DNA from 3 places in the Enterococcus sp. AAFC-DPL-6103 genome. Region 2 is predicted to be linked to each of the others. Evidence: predicted binding sites of a transcription regulator. Region 2 holds the regulator's gene; each other region holds the start of a gene.
What was found. The regulator LexA, encoded in region 2, represses DNA repair genes until DNA is damaged. The targets are predictions, from matches to a motif close to CNAACANNTGTTNG.
Positions count from the first base shown of each region.

Region 1: recX (recombination regulator RecX) is a predicted target of LexA. The motif match lies at 3,413-3,426, and genes of this name have one in related genera.
Region 3: uvrB (excinuclease ABC subunit UvrB) is a predicted target of LexA. The motif match lies at 1,898-1,911, and genes of this name have one in related genera.

Region 1 covers NZ_CM177102.1:1,705,434-1,711,473, forward strand. Annotated here, with positions in the region: gene AC4BC3_RS08190 (AI-2E family transporter) at 1-149, opposite strand, end outside; gene AC4BC3_RS08195 (GNAT family N-acetyltransferase) at 298-741, shown strand; gene ntdP (nucleoside tri-diphosphate phosphatase) at 793-1,326, opposite strand; gene mutY (A/G-specific adenine glycosylase) at 1,420-2,607, opposite strand; gene recX (recombination regulator RecX) at 2,600-3,400, opposite strand; gene rlmD (23S rRNA (uracil(1939)-C(5))-methyltransferase RlmD) at 3,508-4,884, shown strand; gene AC4BC3_RS08220 (LCP family glycopolymer transferase) at 4,977-6,040, opposite strand, start outside.
Region 2 covers NZ_CM177102.1:1,488,604-1,494,643, reverse strand. Annotated here, with positions in the region: gene AC4BC3_RS07160 (immunoglobulin-like domain-containing protein) at 433-2,667, shown strand; gene AC4BC3_RS07155 (hypothetical protein) at 2,835-3,053, opposite strand; gene lexA (transcriptional repressor LexA) at 3,190-3,813, opposite strand; gene AC4BC3_RS07145 (DUF896 family protein) at 3,960-4,199, shown strand; gene tkt (transketolase) at 4,310-6,040, shown strand, end outside.
Region 3 covers NZ_CM177102.1:1,091,618-1,097,657, forward strand. Annotated here, with positions in the region: gene AC4BC3_RS05380 (amino acid ABC transporter ATP-binding protein) at 1-253, opposite strand, end outside; gene AC4BC3_RS05385 (amino acid ABC transporter substrate-binding protein/permease) at 255-1,748, opposite strand; gene uvrB (excinuclease ABC subunit UvrB) at 2,007-4,001, shown strand; gene uvrA (excinuclease ABC subunit UvrA) at 4,018-6,040, shown strand, end outside.

The sequences.
Region 1 (6,040 bases), 220 kb from region 2:
ATTAAAACTGGCGCAAATAAAGTTGAAAAAAATGTCCCAATGGGTTCAAATATAAAATTGATTTTTGAAGAAACCAAAATCAATGTAGCCAAGATCAATAATTCAAAAGACCAAAACATCAATTTGGAATTTCTCAGTTTTTCAAACAATCGATTTCCTCCTTTTCTCTTTTTTATAGTATAGCGCATCTCGTTTGAAAATTCTTCTCTAACTTTTCTTTTTTCTGGAATGATTATTACGACTTTTCATTTCAGAAGCTTTCCAGTATACTAAAAAACAATAAGAGGTGATTGTAGAATGAAAATCGTACAAACAAGAGATACGTTAAGTGGGATTTATTTAGATGCTGTTCGCATTCGACATCAGGTATTTGTCGTTGAGCAAGGCGTTCCGCTTGAACGAGAAATCGATAAAGATGAGGCAAGATGTATTCATTTTGTCCTTTATTCTGAAAAAAAAGAACCATGTGGGACAGTTCGTTTACTGCCATTAGACAATGGAAAAATGAAGTTGCAACGAATGGCGATCCTTCAAAATTTTCGCCAACAAGGTCTAGGAAATTACTTAGTGAAGGAAGCAGAAGAATTCACTAAAAATCAAGGCTACAACACCATTCTTTTAGGTGCTCAAGAAACTGCTGTGAATTTTTATTCCAAGCTAGGCTATGAAATTTATGGCGAACCATTTGAAGATGCAGGAATGCCTCATCTACATATGCGAAAGAAAATGTCACAGCAATAAAAAAACAGCGGGCTTAAGAATTTTTTCTCTAGCCTGCTGTTCTTTTTTGTTTTACTTTCGCGACAATTGCTTATAACGATCATACCAAATATCAATATAGCCTTCAGAAAAAGGTCCTTGTTCATTATTGATCCAGTCAACTAAAATCTTCACATTCTCTTTTAAAATGAAGTCGATGTCATTAGGATAATGCATGATTTTACTGTGCATTTCATATTCATCAACATCTAACAAACGTTTTTCTCCATCAGGAAATACCTTGATATCTAAATCATAGTCGATATACTTCAAGGCTTCATCGTCTAATAAAAAAGGTGAAGCTAGATTACAATAATAGGAAACCCCCTTTTCACGAATCATTGCTATTACATTAAACCAGTATTTTTTGTGGAAATACACAATTGCTGGTTCTCGCGTTACCCAACGCCGACCGTCAGACTCGGTAACTAAAGTGTGATCGTTCACGCCAATCATTGAGTGTTCGCTTGTTTTTAATACCATGGTATCACGCCACGTTCGATGCAATTTGCCGTCGTGTTTGTAACTTTGGATCGTGACAAACTCTCCTTCTTTTGGAACTCCCATAGCAACCCTTCCTTAAGCAGCATCTTGTGCTTTGTGTTTGGGTGTTCATTACACCGACATCGTAATTATTATATCAATAAACTTTCTCTTTGCCTAGGAAGGATTACTATTGTTTCGATTTTTCTCAAGTTGGTCTACCAATTTCATTTGAACTTTTGGAAAAACAAATTGAGCAAACTTTGCTTCCTCGATCCACAAAGTGGCTTCTGATTCTGGCAACAGTTGAGTGGTCACGTTTGTTGCTCGTCCGTAAAACAAAAGGACATGCCATTTTAAGTGACTAAACACATGAACTACCTCACCTAAATGTCGCGTTTGCCAAACAACTGTCTCCTGGTGAGCAAAAGGTAAATTCCTCTGTTCTTCTGCAATCAGCAACTCATCAAATAAACTCGGTTGATTGTCAATGGCTGATGCCCATTCCTGCTGAAGTTCCTGATACCGTTCAAGTGTGACTTCAACTAACGGAAACGTCCACATGTCTGCCAATAACTTTTGGCTTGTCCGTTTTTCCAAATAAAAACTTCCTGCTTGATCTTGAATTGCTGCTGCCACGTAATACACATCTTTTGGCTTAGCTTTTTTTGTTTTCACAGGAAAGTTAGTTTGAATTCCACGCTCATTTGCTAAACAAAAAGATTGGATGGGGCAACTCTCACATTTTGGAGAAGTTGGTGTACAAATAGCTGAACCTAAATCCATGAATGCCTGATTGAATTCTCCCGGATGTTCTTCGTCAATAATACTTCGAACTGCTTCATCGAAAACTTTTCTACTAGACGCCTTTGCAATGTCGTCTTCAATACAAAACAAACGACTCACAACTCGCATCACATTGCCATCAATTGCGGGCTCAGGCAAATCGAAGGCAATACTAGCAATCGCTCCCGTCGTATAAGGACCAATTCCTTTTAAAGAGCTGATTTCAGCAACTGTTTGCGGCATTTCCCCGCCAAATTCACTCATGATTTGTTTCGCTGCTGCTTGAATATTTCGAGTACGAGAATAATACCCTAGTCCTTCCCAAGCCTTCAATAATTTTTCTTCTGGTGCATTAGCTAGCGCTTCAATTGTTGGAAACCACTCCATAAACCGATAAAAATAATCGATGACTGTATCGACGCGCGTTTGCTGTAACATAATCTCTGAGATCCAGATACGGTATGGGTCGCGATTATAGCGCCAAGGTAAATTTCTTTTTTCTCTTTCATACCACTCAATAAATTTTTTCTGAAATTCTTTTGTCTGTTCTGTTGACCAGTTTTCCCACTCTTTATTCACTGATTTCTGCTTCCTTTTCTGAAATAAATCGTTGAATCAAGTCCATATTAAATCCCTTTTGATAAAGACTCTGTTTGACTTTCATCCTACGTTTTGTTAAATCAAAACGTGCATTCTTTCGCCATAATTTTTCGCCTTGGTTTACCAACAATTCATACTCTGCTTCCTCATCCACTTCTTGTGGCAATTGGGCAATTGCCTGCTGGATCACTTCTGAGTTGAAGCCTTTGGTCATTAAATTTTGTTGAATTTTTCGTAAGAGCTCTTTCTGGCTTTTTCCATGATTTTTTTTGTATGCTTTTTGTGCGGCGATACTGGCAACTTCCACTTGGTCTTCAAAAAGATATTGGCTCAATGCTTGCTCGATGATTTCTGGTTTTAGCCCTTTTTGCTGTAGCTGCTGGTTCAACTTTCTGGGTCCTTTGTCACTCAGACGCATCTGCGTTCGGACGTAGCTTTCCCCATAAACAAGATCATTGATCAAATCTAATTCTTTCAATCGTGCAACGATTTTATTTCGATCTTCTTGAACGATTTCTTTTTCTTTTAAATAAGTACGAATTTCTTTTTCTGAGCGTAATTGGTAACTCAAATAATTCAATGCTTGCTGAAAACCAAAGTCTTCTCCACTACTTTTTTTGATTTCTTTGATTAGTTCCTCATCTAACTCTCGTCCTTTTAGTAAACGATAACGAATTAAAACATCTTCTGAAACATGTAGTGGCTCGCCAACAGATAAATCGACTTGGTAAAAAGGGCCCTTGCCTTTGCTGATCCTCGTCACTGTTATCATGAAACTCCTCCTCGAACATATATTCTCTATCATATCATAGAAACTCCCCGCCGACAGCGATTTTGTGATAGAATAGACCCACATCAAACGAAAAAAAGGAGATACCTATGACAGAAACAATTGTCAAAACCGGACAAACAGTTCCTTTAAAAATTAAACGACTTGGTATCAATGGTGAAGGCATTGGCTACTTCAAACGATTGATTATTTTTGTTCCCTATGCTTTACCAAAGGAAGAAGTACTTGTGAAAATCACCAAGGCGACATCTCGTTATGCAGAAGCAGAACTTGTGAAAGTAAAAAAATCAAGTAGCCAACGCGTCGTCGCTCCCTGTCCTGTTTATTACGAGTGTGGTGGTTGTCAATTACAACATTTAGCCTACCATGCACAACTCGATTTCAAAAAAGATTTGCTTTTACAAGCACTTGAAAAATTCAAACCTGCTGGCTTCCGTCATTTTCCTTTATTACCAACGATTGGCATGGAAGACCCTTGGCGCTATCGGAATAAAGCTCAATTTCAGTTAAGAAAAAACAAAAAAACCAACCAAATCGAGGCTGGTTTATATCAAGCGAATTCACATAATTTAGTTCCACTGACTGATTGTTTGGTTCAAGAACCTCGAACACAAAAAGTGATGAATACAGTCGTTCGCTTGTTAAATAAATATGATCTACCTATTTATGATGAACGAACAAATAGCGGTATTTTTCGGACAATCATGGTTCGTGTTGGGATCCAGACAGGAGAACTGCAAGTTGTTTTTATTACTCGAAGTCAAAAGTTTCCACAAAAAAATGCACTGATTCGTGAAATCAACGAACGGTTGCCTGAAGTAGTTTCCATTATGCAAAATGTTCAACCTCAAAAAACTTCTTTAGTAATGGGTGACGAAACGATTCATCTTTGGGGAAAAGAAGCAATCGAAGAACGAATCAACGAAGTCACTTTTGATTTATCACCGCGCGCCTTTTTCCAACTGAATCCAGAACAAACAAAAATTCTTTATCAAGAAGGAATCAAAGCGTTAGCCATCGAAAAAGATGAAACAGTTGTGGATGCGTATTGTGGTGTAGGAACAATTGGGTTAAGCGTTGCAAAATATGCAAAAGAAGTTCGCGGAATGGATGTTGTTCCCCAAGCAATTGAGGATGCGAAAAAAAATGCAACACGTTTGGGCTACGACAATACTCGTTATGAAGTCGGAACGGCAGAAGAACTTTTACCTAAATGGCTCGAAGAAGGATTTACTCCTGATGGAATTATCGTTGATCCACCCCGAACTGGTTTGGATGCTAAATTAATTCAATCTTTATTGAAACATCCAGCCAAAAAATTAGTTTATATCTCTTGTAATGTTTCAACCTTGGCTCGTGACTTAGTTGAATTAACCAAATGTTATGAAGTCGACTACTTGCAATCAGTCGACATGTTTCCACAAACTGCTCGCTGTGAAGTCGTTGTCAAATTAACTAAAAAATAAACAGATAAAAATTGTCTCATTTACGATCTATTAATAAAAATCGCCCCACTAAAAATCGGCTGACGACTTTTAGTGGGGCGATTCATTTTTATTTAATAATTTCCATTATAATTGTATTGATTCGTATCTTCCGGTGTATATTGTTCATAATTTTCTTGATTATTGTTTTGATCGTAGTTATTTTCAGTACCATATCCATTGTCTTGATTGTAGTCTTGGTTATAATCCCCATTACCATCTGAGTAGGTGGATGAATAATTGTCTGAATAACTGTTGGAATAGTCATTTGAATAATTATTTGAATATTCATTACCATCGGTGACAGTGCTACTTGAAGTTAGACCCGTCCCATCTTCTGAGTCATCATAGAACATTTGATACGCATTATCATTTTTCAAATTAGGCAACGTGCTACTTGTTTTCAAATCTAATTGTTTTTTCAATTTGTTTTGAACTTTCAATAACTCATTTTGACCAAGAATTTGATAATAAATTTCATTAATTGTTGTGCTTTCCCCTTGTAGCTGTCCTTGGTCGATTTTATTGAATGCTGCAGTATAATTCGTTGCAACATCTAACATATCGTCCCATTCCAAATCCGTCTTCACATTGTTTTCAACTGCTTTTAAAATCTTTTGATAATTGCTCACACCATCTAGACTTAGAACTTTATTGACGATTTTCGTGACAACTTCACGTTGACGGCGTTGACGACCGATGTCCCCTTCTGGATCTTCATGGCGCATTCTGGCATAGGCTAATCCTGTCTCACCGTCTAGCTTTTGTTTGCCAACAGGTACGTGGACTCCATCTAGTGTGAAGTCAATTTTATTATTAACTTCAATCCCACCAACTGCATCAATCAAATCTTTCATTCCATCCAAGTTGATCGTCACATAATGATCAAGTGGTATATCCAACAATTGCTCAATCGAATCCATTGCCATTTCGACCCCACCAAATGCATAGGCGTGATTTAATTTGTCCACTGTTCCATAACCAACGATATTCGTATAAATATCACGATCCAAGCTGACAATTGTTGAAGTTTTCTTTTCTGGATTAACTGTTACAACCATCATGGTATCTGAACGACCTTGTTCTGTCCGTCCTAAGCCACCAGTGTCTAGTCCGAGTAATAAAACGGAAAATGGTT
Region 2 (6,040 bases):
AAAAGTAATCATAGATGAAAGTTGTTGAGAATTTTTCTTAATAAGTTCACGCTAAATTCTAAATAAGAAGAATATGTGCTTTTACGAACAGTGAAAAAAACAGATAAATGCCCATTATTTTGCAGGGATAAAAAAGTGTATTACTAGAAGATCCCTCTAACGAATGATAATTGAACTAATTTATTGAAAATTGTCTTTAAAGAGAGCATTTACAATAATGAAATCTTTCCAATAAAACAATTTTGAGCAACGAAAACACTCTGAACATGTCGAATTACTGACATTATTTGGGGGTTGCTTGGTATGCATGAGTCTATTAGTATTCACAACAGATGTTGTTTCACGCATATTTTGAAACCCGGGTTCAAAACATGCGTAAACATTCATCGAACATAATTTGTAAAATAGTTTATTGAAAGGAAATGATTATCGTTGAAAAAAGAACAGTTGCTAAAAAAGGTAGCATCGCCACTCGTTTGTGGACTGATGTTAGGTGGTCTTGCTATATCAACAATCCAACCAATCATCCAAGTTCGTGCTGAAGAAAAAACAAGTTCAAAATTAACAACAAGTTTAACAGAAGAGGACTGGTTGGAATGGTCAAAGGTCACAAAGTTAACAGAATTTGGAAGTTCTGACACAACGGGAAAACAAGTCAAACACAATGGTAAAATTTATGCAGCAACTTGGTGGAAGAATGGGGAGACAGATGTAGCGCCGGGATCAGGCGAAGCAACTTCAACTGGTTGGGAAGAGGTAGGGACAATAGCTTCAGATGGTTCAGTTACTCTTAATGCAGGGGTCACTGCTAATCCATTTGAACCGACGATTGATCCTGATGTTGATCCTAATACTCCTTATGCAGGCGTCGATGCGGGACAAGGTGTGAAATGGGGCGAAAAGGTTTTTGCACCATATATTGATGGCGGTTTATGGTACAACGGAGAAAACGGGTATCAAGGATTGTATCCTCTTGGTCAAGAAGTGAAGAAATCACAGATCAGTTATGCAAATATCGGATTTATTGTATCAGATCCAAGTAATCCTAAGACGGCTTCTTTTGGCGGGTACTATAATGTAGATGGTACCGGAACAAATGGTTCAGTTGTCACTGCATTTGCTAAACAAATCAAAGAATTCCGCGCACAAGGAGGAGATGTGTTAGTTTCATTTGGTGGAGAAAACGGCACGCCGCTTCAAGATGTCTATGATAATGCTGAAGAACTTGCGGATAAATACATTGAAATTGTCGAGCATTACGGATTAACAACAATCGATTTCGATATCGAAGGTGCCCATGTACGTGATAAAGAAGCTTGGCAAAGAAATAATGATGCAATCAAAATCATGCAAGATAAGCTGGGTGATGAAGCACCTGACGTTTGGTATACGTTCCCTGTTTTACCGACTGGTTTAGTAGGTGAAGGGACAGACAATGACGCATACAATGTGCTACAAGATGCTGTTCAGAAAAAGGTGGAGGTTCATGGTGTGAATATCATGACAATGTGTTTTGGACCTGCATTTGTTACAGGGCCAACAAATACATACTATACATATGTTGAACAAGCATCAGAAAGCTTAGCTGGACAATTAAAACGCATTTATAGTGATGCCAATCAAGACCTGACAGACGCGCAAGTATATCAGAAAATTGGTTTGACGCCGTGGGTAGGAAAATCAAGTCAAGCAAACGAAACGTTTACTCAATCTGATGCTAAAGCCTTGTTAGCATATGCAAATGAAAAACAAATTGGCATGCTTTCTTTCTGGTCATTGAATCGGGACAATGATTTGAATGAAGATTTAAAAAATACTGGACTCGAACAAGAAACCTATGAATTTTCAAAAATTATGGGTGAATTTGACGGAGAGGCAGGCATAAGAGACCAAGCACCAGTAATCAAAGGAGCAACAAATGAAACAATTGAGTTGAATGATTCCTTTGATGCTTTAGCGGGCGTGACTGCGATTGATCAGGAAGATGGAGATCTAACGGCTAAAATCACGACGACTGGAACGGTGGATTCTTCAAAGGCTGGTGAATACCAAATAACTTATTCTGTGGTAGACAGTCAGAAAAACCATTCAGAAAAGATTCGGACGATTACAGTAGTGGATCCTAATGCGAATACGAAACCAATTTTTTCTGGTTTGAAAGATCAAACCATTGAAGTTGGTGCAACCTTTGATAAACTAGCTGGCGTAACAGCGAACGATCAAGAAGATGGTGACCTAACATCAAAAATAGTTGTGGCAGGAAATGTCGACACTTCAAAAGTTGGAACAAATGATCTTACATATACGGTTGCTGACAGCAAAGGTGAAAAGACAACGCAAACAATTACTGTAACAGTCAAAGAAAAAGAAAATGTACCTAACTATTCCTCAACAACGATTTACGTGAAAGGAGACAAAGTTACCTATCAAGGAGCAACTTATACGGCTAAATGGTGGACAAAAGGGGATACTCCAGGATCTGCACAAGTTTGGGAAAAAGAAATAATAAAAAATGAGGACGGGAGTGTAGATTATTATCAAGGCGGGACATATGTTGCAGGAGATCTTGTAAATTACAATGGCAAACAATATCTTGCTAAATGGTGGACACAATCTGTACCAGGTAGTGATGCTTCATGGGAATTAAAAAAAGAGTCAACTAATTAAGAAATGCAAAAAGACGATCAAAATTTTGATCGTCTTTTTTGATAGGGGAATAATAGTTCTTATTGAATGAATACTTTGGATTAGTCAAAGTAAAGGACAAGCAATTGCCTTCAGTATAATAGCCAATAGATGATTGTAACGAACGATTAATTACCTTTATTTTTCTTTCAAGATTGCCGAGAGCGTAAGTAATGTTCATGATAGAAATGTTCTTCATGAAGCCTACGCTGTTCGGCTTGACGATATTTTTTTTCGTCCCACAACATGAACCATAATGTGAATAACGGAAGAAAAATAATCAATGCCGGTTGGATCCCAAAATTGCCAATCAAAATACCTAAGAATAAAACCAGTAATACCAAGCCAATACGTCTAATTGATTTCATGAATTCTCACCTCATTTATTTATGCGAACATTCGTTCGTAAAATCATTATACGAATGTTTGTTCGGTTTGTAAAGAGGTAAGATCAATAAAAAAAGAATTGCAGAAGTTTTACTGCAATTCTTTGGTTTAATTATATTAATAAATGTGGCTACGATAGAGACCAACTACTAAACCTAAGATAGAGACCTCATCTAAAATGATTGGTTCTAATAAGTCATTTTCAGGTTGTAAACGGAAATGTTTTTTTTCTTTATAGAATCTTTTGCAAGTCGCTTCATTTTCTGTTGTCATAGCAATGACGATATCGCCGTTTTTAGCACTTTCTTGCTTTCGAACGATGACGTTATCCCCGTCTAAAATTCCTGCATTGATCATACTTTCACCACGAATGGTCAGCATGAATAAGCTGCCTTCTTCTGAAGTTAAATTTGGTGGAACAGGAAAAAAGTCGGAGGCATCTTCAACTGCAAGAATCGGCTCACCAGCTGTGACTACTCCGAGCATTGGAATAGTAGATGGTTTGATCCCAATTTGATCTAACCCTAAATCAGTTAGTTCGATTGCTCGTGGCTTTGTCGGGTCACGTAAAATGAATCCTTTTTTTTCTAATCGTGCTAAATGTCCATGGACAGTTGATGTTGAAGAAAGGTTAACAGCTTCACCAATCTCACGAACAGTTGGTGGGTATCCTTTACGGGTCACTTGTTCGTGGATATAACGTAAGACTTCGATTTGTCGTGTTTCAGTTTGTCGGGCCACAAAGTACACCTTCTTTCACTTAATAATTAAATAATACCACATAAAAAGCGCTGTTTCAAACAAATGTTCGTATGTAAATAGAGATCGCTAGTTGTTTTTTTTGGTTTTTTTATATAATATAAGAAGAGAAAAAAGGAGGGCTGATAATGTTATCACCTGAAAAAATTGCACGTATTAATGAATTAGCCAAAAAGAAAAAAGCTGAAGGACTTTCAAAAGAAGAAGAAAAAGAACAGATTTTATTGAGAGAAGAATATTTGACAGCTTTTCGCTCTGGCATGAGACATCATATTGAAGGAATGAAAATCGTTGATCCAGAAGGTAATGATGTGACACCAGATAAATTAAAAGAAATTCAAAAAGAAAAAGGGTTACATGACCGTTAGTGTGGTTTTTGGTAAAAAATACCAAAAAAGCATTGATTTTTTGAACTGTATCCGCTAAAATGAGCATGAAATGAATTACAGTAAAAAAAACCTAAATTGGAGGGGTTCTTTTGTTCGACAAAATTGATCAACTAGGCGTTAACACAATCCGTACATTAAGTATTGAAGCTGTACAAAAAGCAAACTCAGGTCATCCAGGCTTACCGATGGGTGCTGCACCGATGGCATATGCACTTTGGACAAAACATTTAAAAGTAAATCCTGTTACTTCGAGAAATTGGGTAGATCGTGACCGTTTTGTACTTTCTGCTGGGCATGGTTCAGCCATGTTGTACAGTTTACTCCACTTATCTGGCTATCAAGTAACAATTGATGACTTGAAACAATTCCGTCAATGGGGATCAAAAACACCAGGACATCCAGAAGTCCATCATACAGATGGCGTTGAAGCAACAACTGGTCCACTAGGTCAAGGAATCGGCATGGCTGTTGGTATGGCAATGGCAGAGGCACACCTTGCAGCAACTTATAATAAAGAAAACTTTAATATTGTTGATCATTATACTTATGCTTTATGTGGTGACGGCGATTTAATGGAAGGTGTGTCTCAAGAAGCAAGTTCTATGGCTGGACACATGAAATTAGGAAAATTAATTGTTTTATATGATTCAAATGATATTTCACTTGATGGCCCAACTTCAAAAGCCTTCACAGAAAACGTTGGCGCTCGCTACGAAGCGTATGGCTGGCAACATATCCTAGTGAAAGATGGAAATGATTTAGAAGCTATCTCTAACGCAATTGAAGCAGCTAAAAGGGAAACTGAAAAACCAACACTAATTGAAGTGAAAACAGTTATCGGTTATGGCTCACCTAACGAAGGAACATCTTCTGTCCATGGCGCACCGATTGGTGATGAAGGAATCAAGATGGCAAAAGAAGTGTATGGTTGGGATTACCCAGATTTCACAGTGCCTGAAGAAGTAGCTACTCGTTTCCATGAAAAAATGGTCGAAGAGGGCGAAAAAGCAGAAGCACAATGGAATGAAAAATTTGCTAATTACAAAAACGCTTATCCAGAATTAGCACAACAATTTGAAGATGCGTTTGCTGGAAAATTACCAGAAAACTGGGATGCTGAGATGCCAAGTTATGATGAAGGTCACAGCCAAGCAAGTCGTGTATCAAGTAAAGATATGATCCAAGCAATTTCAAAAGCAGTTCCTAGCTTATGGGGTGGTTCTGCTGATTTATCTGGCTCAAACAACACAATGGTTGCTACTGAAACTGATTTTGAACCAGGTAATTATGAAGGACGAAACATCTGGTTCGGTGTTCGTGAATTTGCCATGGCAACAGCGATGAACGGAATCCAATTACACGGTGGTACACGTATTTATGGTGGAACATTCTTTGTATTCACAGATTATTTACGTCCAGCTATTCGTCTTGCTTCCATTCAAAAAGCACCAGTTATTTATGTATTAACACATGATTCAGTCGCAGTGGGTGAAGACGGTCCAACACATGAACCAATCGAACAACTTGCTTCTGTTCGTTGTATGCCAGGTGTACATGTTGTACGTCCAGCTGATGGTAATGAAACGCGTGCTGCTTGGAAAATTGCGATGGAATCAACAGAAACACCAACTATTTTAGTGTTAAGTCGTCAAAACTTACCAGTTCTTCCGTCAACAAAAGAAAAGGCCGATGACATGGTGAAAAAAGGTGCTTACGTACTTTCTCCAGCACAAGGTGAAACACCAGAAGGTATCTTGATTGCAACTGGTTCTGAAGTTGATTTAGCAGTTAAAGCACAAAAAGTTTTAGCTGAAAATGGC
Region 3 (6,040 bases), 400 kb from region 2:
CCATTCCGATATGCTGACGAACAAGATTGATATTTGTGTTTTTATCCATTAAATGAGCGCCGTCGATGATGATGTCACCATCCGTTGGCTCTTCTAGACGATTTAAGCAGCGTAGGAAAGTACTTTTTCCTGAACCAGAAGGGCCGATGATACAAACGACATCGCCTTCGTTGATTGAGACGTTGATATCATTTAATACAGTATTTTCACCATATTTTTTTACAAGATGTTCAACTAAGATTTTTTCTGACATCTTACTTCACCTTCTTTTCTAAAACTTTCGCTAATTTTGTTAAAGCGGTAATCAAGATTAAATACATGACTGCGATAATTAAGTAAACATACGTACTTTGTGTGGTACGGGCAACGATAATTTTACCAGCTTGTAGTAATTCGACTACTCCGATTGCAGAGATGATTGTTGTATCCTTCAATGAGATAACGAATTGGTTAACGAATGAAGGAAGCATGATTCGAATAGCTTGTGGCAAGATGATTTTTTGCATTGTTCGGTTATAAGACAACCCTAAACTTCTCGAAGCTTCCATTTGTCCAACGGGAACGGCGTTGATACCGCCACGAACGATCTCTGCAATATACGCACTCGCGTTTAAGGTCAATGTAATAACGCCAGCAATGAAATCTGGAATTGTAAATCCAACAATTCCAGGTAAGCCAAAGAAAATGAAGAAGGCAAGTACCATCATTGGAATTCCACGAATGATATCAACGTAAATGCTTGCTATCATGCGTAGTGCACGAATAGGTGAGACACTGAATAATCCGAAAATAACACCCACTACTAGTGCCAAAGCGAAAGAGACTAGAGCAAGAACGATTGTCATCCAAAAACCACGTAATAATGGTTTGTAATTGTTTTTGATTAAACCGATGATTGTTGATTCGTCTTTGGTTGAGTCTGCTGACTCATTTGAAGTAGCTACATATTTATCAATGATTTTGTCATAGGCGCCTGTGCGCTTTAACTCTTTAAGTCCTTCATTGAACATCGTTAAAAGTTCTGGGTTTTCACCTTTTTTAACTGCGAAGGCATATTTACCACCAGATTCTTTTGGCATTGGGGTATCAATTTTTTGACCTTGTTTGATAGCATAACCAAGAACAGGGTAGTCATCCATGATTGCGTCAATCGCACCAACTTTCAGACCGTCATATAATTGGTCAGCAGCGTCGAAGTACTTGATTTTGTAGCCATATTCTTCTTCATGATTGCTCAGGAATTCAGCGCTTTCGGTTCCGACTTTGGCACCAACTGTTTTCCCTTTTAAATCTTTGTAGGATTTGATTGATGTATCACCTTGTTTTACGCCCAACTGAATTCCGCTATCAAAATAAGTATCAGAAAAATCGTAACTTTGCTTACGTTCATCTGTGACGGTCATTCCGGCAATCATGCCATCAGCTTGTCCAGACTCTAATGCTTGTAACGCAGCGGAAAATCCGCGATAGTCCATTTGGATATTGAAGCCTTGAAGCTCGGAAATCTGTTTCATTAACTCAACATCGATTCCTTCATACTTACCGTCCGTGTTTTGAAACTCGAAGGGTGCAAAGGCAGAGTCGCTAGCAACGACGTATTTGTCTTTTTTTGGCTGAGCCATCTGCATCGACTCGGCGGTACTTGATTCCGTATTGTTTGTTTCTGCATGGGCAGGATTACTAGTTGCAAGTGTGATAAATCCTGCCATTATGAAAATGAACGAGTAGAATAAATGCTTTCTTTTCATAATTACCTCCTAAATTCTCAATATCTATTTATTATAGGTGAAAAGTAATGAATCAGACAAGTTCTGAAACTTAAAAAAATGAAAAAAACAATAAAATCTAACATCCTATGTAAGAAGTTCTAACATGGAATGCCGAGGTAAAGGAGTGGCGAAAGTATGTTCGGTGTGTTATAATTTTTTAGTAAGGAATGCCTTTGCTTTCCTTTTCTTTTTGCAAGTCATAAAATGAAAAGGAATGAATGAAAAGGGGGACGAAAAATGATTGAAAGAGATACCTCTCAACAATTTGAGCTTGTCTCGAAGTACCAACCAGCAGGGGATCAACCTGAAGCGATACGCCAATTAGTGGATGGTGTGGTTGGTGGGGAGAAAGCGCAAATCTTATTAGGTGCAACCGGTACGGGGAAGACCTATACGATTTCAAATGTGATTAAGGAAGTAAATAAGCCAACATTGATTATTGCACATAATAAAACTTTAGCTGGACAATTATATGGAGAATTTAAAGAATTCTTTCCCAAAAACGCGGTTGAATATTTTGTTTCTTATTATGATTATTATCAACCAGAAGCGTATGTTCCATCTAGTGATACTTATATTGAAAAAGATTCAAGTGTCAATGACGAGATTGATAAGCTGCGCCATTCGGCTACAAGTTCCCTTCTAGAGCGGAACGATACAATTGTGATTGCCTCTGTTTCTTGTATTTTCGGATTAGGTTCACCATTTGAATATCAGAAACAAGTTGTTTCAATTCGACAAGGAGCAGGACTTGATCGTAATCAATTGATTCGGAATCTAGTGGGAATCAATTTTGAACGAAATGATATTGATTTTCAGCGTGGTCGGTTTCGAGTACGCGGTGACGTGGTGGAGATTTTTCCGGCTTCACGCGACGAACGTGCTTTGAGAGTCGAATTTTTTGGGGATGAAGTCGAACGAATTCGGGAAGTAGATGCGCTAACTGGAGAGGTGCTTGGTGAAACAGGACACGTTGCTATTTTCCCTGCTACTCACTTCGTGACAAATGATGAACATATGGAACAGGCTGTTGCGAACATCAAAGCCGAACTAGAGATGCGCTTAAAAGTGTTACGAGATAATAATCAGTTACTAGAAGCGCAACGCTTAGAACAAAGAACAAACTATGATATCGAAATGATGCTAGAGATGGGTTACACTTCAGGCATTGAAAACTATTCGCGACATATGGATGGTCGAAAAGAAGGAGAGCCACCTTATACATTGCTTGATTTCTTTCCAGAAGATTTTTTGATTGTCATTGACGAATCACATGTAACGATGCCACAAATTCGCGGAATGTATAATGGTGACCGGGCGCGTAAACAAATGTTAGTTGATTATGGGTTCCGCTTGCCTTCAGCGCTTGACAATCGGCCATTAAGATTAGAAGAGTTCGAGCAACATGTCCATCAAATTATCTACGTCTCGGCTACACCGGGGCCTTATGAAAATGAACAAACGGATAGAGTAATCCAACAAATTATTCGTCCAACTGGTTTATTAGATCCAGTGATTGAAGTTCGTCCGATCATGGGTCAAATTGACGATTTGGTTGGTGAAATCAATGACCGAGTGGAGAAAAATGAACGTGTCTTTGTAACGACGTTGACGAAAAAAATGTCTGAAGATCTGACTGATTACTTTAAAGAACTGGGAATCAAAGTAAAATACCTGCACAGTGATATCAAAACCCTTGAACGGACGGAAATTATTCGTGACTTACGTTTAGGTGAGTTTGATGTTTTAGTTGGGATCAATTTATTGCGTGAAGGATTAGATGTTCCAGAAGTTTCTTTGGTTGCTATCTTAGACGCTGATAAAGAAGGATTCTTGAGAAGTGAACGTTCGCTTGTCCAAACAATTGGGCGTGCAGCACGAAATTCAGAAGGAAAAGTAATCATGTATGCTGATAAAGTAACGGACTCGATGCGTTCAGCAATGGATGAAACGGCACGGAGACGTTCGATACAAGAAGCATATAATGAAGAACATGGAATCGTGCCAAAAACGATTATCAAAGAAATTCGTGATTTGATTTCTATTACAAAAGAGGCAAAAGATGACGCCAAAGGAACAGTCCAAGTTTCTTATAATGAAATGAGTCGAAAAGAAAAAGCTGATTTATTGATGAAATTAGAAAAAGAAATGAAAGATGCTGCGAAAGCTTTAGATTTTGAAACTGCCGCTAATTTACGCGATACAATTTTAGAATTGAAGGCAGCGGAGTAAAGAGCAGGAGGACGAGATGGCTAACGATAAAATTATTATTCATGGTGCCAGAGAGCACAATTTAAAAAATGTAGATGTAACAATTCCAAGAGATAAATTTGTAGTGATTACAGGGTTATCTGGTTCTGGGAAAAGCTCATTAGCTTTCGACACACTTTATGCAGAGGGACAACGACGATATGTCGAAAGTCTCTCTGCTTATGCTCGCCAATTTTTGGGGCAAATGGATAAACCAGATGTTGACAGTATCGACGGCTTAAGTCCGGCGATTTCGATTGACCAAAAAACGACAAGTAAAAATCCTCGTTCGACGGTAGGAACAGTAACAGAAATCAATGATTATCTACGTTTGCTTTTTGCACGTGTGGGCCATCCAATCTGTCCTAATGATCACATTGAGATCACCAGTCAATCGGTTGAACAAATGGTTGACCAAGTGTTAGAGTTACCAGAACGGACAAAGATCCAAATTTTAGCACCAATTGTTGCAAAGAAAAAAGGTCAGCACAAAAAAGTGTTTGAACGAATTCAAAAAGAAGGGTATGTTCGTGTAAGAGTGGATGGTGATACCTTCGACATTACTGAGGTTCCTGAACTGGAAAAAAACAAAAAGCATGATATTGCTATCGTTATTGACCGAATAGTGGTAAAAGAGGGCATTCGTTCACGTTTGTTCGATTCCTTTGAAGCAGCATTACGCTTGGCAGATGGCTATGCTTTGGTTGATGTGATTGGTGAAAAAGAAATGCTGTTCAGTGAACATTACTCTTGCCCTTATTGTGGCTTTACAGTTGGCGAACTGGAGCCACGATTGTTTTCATTCAATGCGCCATTTGGAGCTTGTCCCGATTGTGATGGACTAGGTTTGAAACTAGAAGTAGACCAAGATTTAGTTATTCCTGATCGTACCAAGACCTTGGCTGAAGGAGCAATTGTTCCATGGAATCCAATCAGTTCGCAATACTATCCTCAAATGTTGGCACAAGCGTGTGAAAGTTATGGAATTGATATGAACACACCGTTTGATGAATTACCAGCAGAACATCAAGAAATTGTTTTGAATGGGACAGATGAATTATTCCATTTCCATTACGAAAATGATTTTGGCGGTGTGCGTGACGTGGAAGCATCTTTTGAGGGCGTGCTAAAGAATATTGCTCGTCGTTATCAAGAAACAAGCAGTGATTTTACGAGAGAGCAAATGCGTCAATATATGACGGAATTAACTTGTCAAACATGTAAAGGATTACGTTTGAATCCGCAAGCCTTATCTGTCAAAATTAATGGAACAAATATTGGTGAAACAAATGAATTATCGATCAAAAAAGCAGTTGATTTTTTCTCAGGTTTAACATTATCTGAACAAGAAACGATGATTGCTAAACCGATTTTAAAAGAAGTAAACGATCGATTGTCATTTTTAGAAAATGTTGGGTTGGAATACTTAACCTTGAGTCGGGCTTCTGGAACACTATCTGGTGGGGAAGCACAACGAATTCGTTTAGCCACCCAAATTGGATCAAATCTTTCAGGTGTTCTGTATATTTTGGATGAACCATCAATTGGGTTACATCAACGGGATAATGATCGTTTGATTGGTTCACTGAAGAAAATGAGAGACTTAGGCAATACTTTGATTGTTGTGGAACATGATGAGGATACCATGCGAGCAGCGGATTATTTGATTGATGTAGGACCAGGTGCTGGTGAGCAAGGTGGACAAATCGTTGCAGCTGGAACGCCTGCAGAAGTTGCGAAAGACCCACGTTCATTAACAGGACAATACCTATCAGGAAAAAAGAAGATTGCTGTACCAACAACACGTCGCCAAGGAAATGGTGAAGCAATTAAAATTACTGGAGCAGCAGAAAATAACTTGAAAAACGTGACAGTGAAGTTTCCTCTAGGAGAATTCGTGGCAGTCACTGGTGTCTCTGGTTCTGGAAAAAGTACTTTGGTTAATGGTATTTTGAAAAAAGCTCTTGCACAAAAATTGAATCGAAATTCAGCTAAACCGGGTAAATTCAAAACAATTTCTG